DNA from 2 places in the Streptosporangium sp. OZ121 genome. Region 1 is predicted to be linked to the other one. Evidence: predicted binding sites of a transcription regulator. Region 1 holds the regulator's gene; the other holds the start of a gene.
The links. The regulator LexA, encoded in region 1, represses DNA repair genes until DNA is damaged. The targets are predictions, from matches to a motif close to TCGAACANNTGTTCGA.
Positions count from the first base shown of each region.

Region 2: the regulator LexA is predicted to act here: its motif matches at 1,240-1,255, upstream of ruvC (crossover junction endodeoxyribonuclease RuvC).

Region 1 is NZ_JBPXMC010000001.1:1,051,507-1,053,901, reverse strand. Features, by position in the region: gene leuS (leucine--tRNA ligase) at 1-678, shown strand, start outside; gene lexA (transcriptional repressor LexA) at 900-1,610, opposite strand; gene ACTOQ1_RS04890 (LysM peptidoglycan-binding domain-containing protein) at 2,359-2,395, shown strand, end outside.
Region 2 is NZ_JBPXMC010000012.1:48,360-50,754, forward strand. Features, by position in the region: gene ruvA (Holliday junction branch migration protein RuvA) at 6-626, opposite strand; gene ruvC (crossover junction endodeoxyribonuclease RuvC) at 623-1,207, opposite strand; gene ACTOQ1_RS22085 (cation:proton antiporter) at 1,336-2,395, opposite strand, start outside.

The DNA.
Region 1 (2,395 bases):
CTGGGCCAGCAGATCGACGCCTACGGTGTCGACGCGGTCAGGCTGACCGTCGTCTTCGCCGGGCCGCCCGAGGAGGACATCGACTGGGCCGACGTCTCCCCGGCGGCGTCGCAGAAGTTCCTGGCCCGCGCGTTCCGGGTGATGACCGAGGCCGGCGCGGCCTCGGCACCCGGGGTGGACGTCACCGCCGGAGACCTGAACCTGCGCAAGGTCGTCCACCACACCGTCGACGAGGTCACCAAGCTGGTCGACTCCCACCGCTTCAACGTCGCGGTGGCCCGCATGATGGAGCTGACGAGCGCGGCCCGCAAGGCCATCGACTCCGGGCCCGGCGCGGCCGACCCGGCGGTCAGGGAGGCCGCCGAGACCCTGGCGGTCATGCTGTCCCTGGTCGCGCCGTACGCGGCGGAGGAGGGCTGGGAGCGGCTGGGACACTCCGCCTCGGTCGCCACCGCGGGCTGGCCGGTCGCCGACCCGGCACTGCTGGTCCAGGAGTCGGTCACCTGCGTCGTCCAGGTCGCGGGCAAGGTGCGCGACCGGCTGGAGGTCTCCCCGGAGATCTCCGAGGCGGACCTGGAGGCGCTGGCCCTGGCGTCGGAGAAGGTCCGGTCCTTCCTGCCCGGAGCGCCGCGAAAGGTGATCGTCCGCGCGCCCAAGCTGGTCAACATCGTTCCCTAGGCGGCCGGGGAAGCTCTGAGAACGCCGGATGGGTGGTGTCCCGACATCGGGACGCCACCCATCCGGCGTGTCGCGCGTCCTCCGGCGTGTCGCGCGGAGGCCGGAGGCGCGTGGTGTGGAACTCGCGCCGGAACGACGTGTTTCGAAGCTCGCTCAGCAGACGCGGAGAAGAACGGTCCGGAGCTCGCCCCGGAACGCTCGCTTCAGAGCTCGCGGTCGCGTCAGAGCTTGCGGAGGACCGCCACGACCTTGCCGAGCACGGTGGCCTCGTCACCCGGGATCGGGTCGTAGTTGGGGTTGTGCGGGACCAGCCAGACATGGCCGTCTCTGCGCTTGAAGGTCTTGACCGTGGCCTCGCCGTCGATCATCGCCGCGACCACGTCGCCGTTGTCGGCGACCGGCTGCTGGCGTACGACCACCCAGTCACCGTTGGCGATGGCGGCCTCGATCATCGAGTCACCGGTCACCTGGAGGAGGAAGAGGGTGCCCTCGCCGACAAGCTGCTTGGGCAGGGCGAAGACGTCCTCGATGCTCTCCTCGGCGAGGATGGGACCACCGGCGGCGATCCGGCCCACCAGGGGGACGTAGGCGGCGGTCGGGCGGCTGACCGGGGCCTCGTCCTCGCCGGAGTCGGGGTCCACCCACAGCACGGGCTCGCCGGGAAGGCGGACCTCCAGGGCGCGGGGGCGGTGCGGATCACGCCGCAGGTAGCCCTTGCGCTGCAAAGCCGTCAGCTGGTGCGACACGCTGGAGGTGCTGGTGAGCTGCACCGCCTCACCGATCTCCCGCATGGACGGCGGGTAGCCGCGCTGCTGCACGGAATCGCGGATCACCTCAAGGATCTTCCGCTGCCTGGGGGTGAGGCCAAGGGAGTCACGCCTTCGCACCGCCAGGTCGCTGGCGGCCGAACCGTTCTCGTTGTGCTGGCTCATACGAACTCCTCGCCTCCCGGTCTGTATTTAACGCGTCGCACACAGCGACCATACCTCGGCCGAAGATCATATTCAAACAATTGTTCGAATGTCCTCGAAATCGGCGACGCCGTGGTGTACAACATCGTACGGGAGTTCGATCGACATCGTGTTCGATTCGCCGATCTTTCTTCGACATGTGTTCGGCCAGGTCGAGGGGATGGGGGTCACCATGAAACCGACCACGACGACACCGCGATCCAGGACCGCGCCGGCATCCCGGGCGGCGCGGCGATCGCCGGAGGCGCCGCGCCTGCGGCTCGTGCCGCCCCCGCGACCGGAGCCGGAGCCGGAGGCCGAGCGAAGTTCTGAGGCGGGATCCGGGCGGGGGTCGGCGCCGGTGTCGGGGCCGGGGCCGGGGCCGCGTCCCGGCCGTGGGTCGGGACGGAGGTCCGGGCAGGGGCCCGAGCGGGCGTCCGGGCAGGGATCCGGGCAGGGGGCCGAGCGGCTGTCCGGGCGCGAACCGGGGCAGGGGTCCGGCCCGGAGTCCGGGCGGCCGTCCGGGCGTGAGCGGAGACGGCGACCCGGTCGCGAGCCGGGCCGGAGGCCTGGCCGTGAGCCGGAGCGGGGGCTCGGGAGCGGATCCGGGCCGAGGAGGGCGCCGGGATCGGCGGTGGCGCCCGTGGTGCGGGCCCGCCGTTCCGGCGTCGCCCGTCCGGCGCCCGTCCGGCGGCCACTCCGGCTCACCAGGCGTGGAAGGATTGTGGCGGTGACGGTGCTCGCGCTCCTCACCCTGGGGGTGCTCT
Region 2 (2,395 bases), on a different contig from region 1:
GTCCCTCATCGCACGCTCAGCGCGCGGAGCGCGGCCTTGAGCAGGGCCGCCACCTGCGGGGTGCGGCCCTCGGCCAGCTCGGCGTCGGCCTGCGGCTCGACGGTGGCGACCGCCTCGTCGGCGTCTCGCCCCGAGTAGCCCAGGCCGACCAGCCCGGAGTGGACCTGGGCGCGCCAGGCGGGCGCGGCGGCACGGCCGTCGAGCGCGGCGCTGACGGCCTCCTCCGGCGTGCCGAGCTTGTTCTTGAGGTCGACGATGATCCGCTGGGCGCCCTTCGGGCCCACCCCGGGGACCCTGGTCAGCGCCTTGACGTCGGCGGAGGCCACCGCCACCCGGAGCGCGTTGGGAGTGTGCACGGCCAGCATCGCCAGGGCGACCTTGGGGCCGACCCCGCTCGCCGTCTGCAGCATCTCGAAGATGGCGCGCTCGTCGTCGGTGACGAAGCCGAACAGGGTGAGCGACTCCTCGCGGACCACCAGCGAGGTGGCGAGCCTGGCCTCCTCGCCCGTCCTGAGCGTCGCCAGCGTGCCCGGCGTGCAGTGCACGAGGACCCCCACCCCGCCGACCTCGACGACCGCCCCGTCGGCGGCGATCGCGGTCACCTGTCCTCGCACCGAGGCGATCACTTAGCGGTTCCTCTCGGGTGTCCGGCCCTGCCACGGCCTCGGAAGTAGGCGGCGGGGGTGGTGGTGGCGCTCGCCGCCTTCGCGGCGGCCTCGGCCAGCCTGCTCTGGGCCCCGCCCCGCCACACGTGGCAGATCGCGAGGGCGAGCGCGTCGGCGGCGTCGGCGGGCTTGGGCATGGCGTCCAGCCGCAGCAGGCGGGTCACCATCGTGCCGACCTGCTGCTTGTCGGCCGTGCCGCTGCCGGTGATGGCGGCCTTGACCTCGGACGGCGTGTGCAGCGCGACCGGCAGGCCCCTGCGGGACGCGCACAGGATCGCCACGGCGGAGGCCTGCGCGGTGCCCATCACGGTCCTGAGGTTGTGCTGGGCGAAGACCCGCTCCACGGCCACCGCGTCGGGCCGGACCTCGTCGAGCCACCGCTCGATGCCCGCCTCGATCGCCACCAGCCGGGCGCCGATCTCGTCGTCGGCGGGGGTGCGGACGACCCCGACCTTGACCAGGCTCAGCGGCGCGCCGGGCCGCCCCTCGACGGCGCCGAGCCCGCATCGGGTAAGCCCGGGATCGACCCCCATCACCCGCAACTCGGGCAACCGCACCGACACGCCTCCGCTCGCCGAACACCTGTTCGGTGGCAGACTCTACCGCGTGGGAGCGGCCCGCGCACGGCTCTTCCCCGGCCCGCCGGAGGGGCCGCGAGCGGGTCCCGGGCTCACAGGTGCTGGGCGGCGGGTTCTGCTTCCTCGTCCTCGTCGCTCTTCTTGTCGCGCAGCCGGTCCAGGCGGTTCATCACCGGCGAGGCCGAGATCCCGTGGATGGCCAGGGAGGCCAGCACGGTGAAGGCGACAACGGCCCAGAGCTCCTCGGCGGGCACGCCGAAGTCGGCCTGGCCGAGGGCGTAGGCGAGGTAGAACAGCGAGCCGATGCCGCGGATGCCGAAGAACGCCGTCGCGACGCGCTCGCGCGGTCCCGCCCTGCCGCCCAGCTCGGCGAGCCAGCCGGTCAGCGGCCGGATGACCAGCAGCAGCAGGAGTCCGACCGCGGCGCCCCGCCAGGTGAGCGCGGACAGGCCGCCCATCGCGACGAAACCGCCGAGCAGCATGATCAGCCAGGCGGTGAACAGCCGCTCGAGCTGCTCGATGAAGCCGTGCAGCACCCCGTTGTAGCCGTGGCTGCGCTCGGCCGCCCTGATGGTGCAGGCGGTCACGAACACCGCGATGAAGCCGTAGCCGTGCACCAGCTCGGTGAGGCCGTAGGCCAGGAACGTCGCGGCCAGCGCCACGAAGCCGTCGCGGTGCTCGGCCAGCCGCAGGTCGGACTTCTGGGCGCGGAAGAAGAGCCGTCCCAGCCCCTTGCCGATCAGCAGGCCGCACACCACGCCCGCGGCGCACCGGTAGAGCAGGTCCACCAGCGTCCACTCGGCGACCCAGCCGACACCCCCGCTGACGGCCAGCGCGATCGCGGCGTACACCAGGGGGAAGGCCAGGCCGTCGTTGAGGCCCGCCTCGGAGGTGAGGGTGAAGCGGACCTCGTCGTCGGCCTTCTCCGAGTCGACGGGCTCGCCGACCTGCACGTCGGAGGCGAGCACCGGGTCGGTCGGCGCGAGCACCGCGCCCAGCAGCAGCGCCGCGGCGAGGGGCCAGCCGAGCAGGCCGTACGCCGCGGCGGCCACGGCGAGGACGGTCAGCGGGAGCGTCCACCCCAGCAGGCGCCAGGTCGAGGACCAGTCGCGCCGCCCGAAGGGCCGGTTGATGGCCAGCCCCGCGCCCATG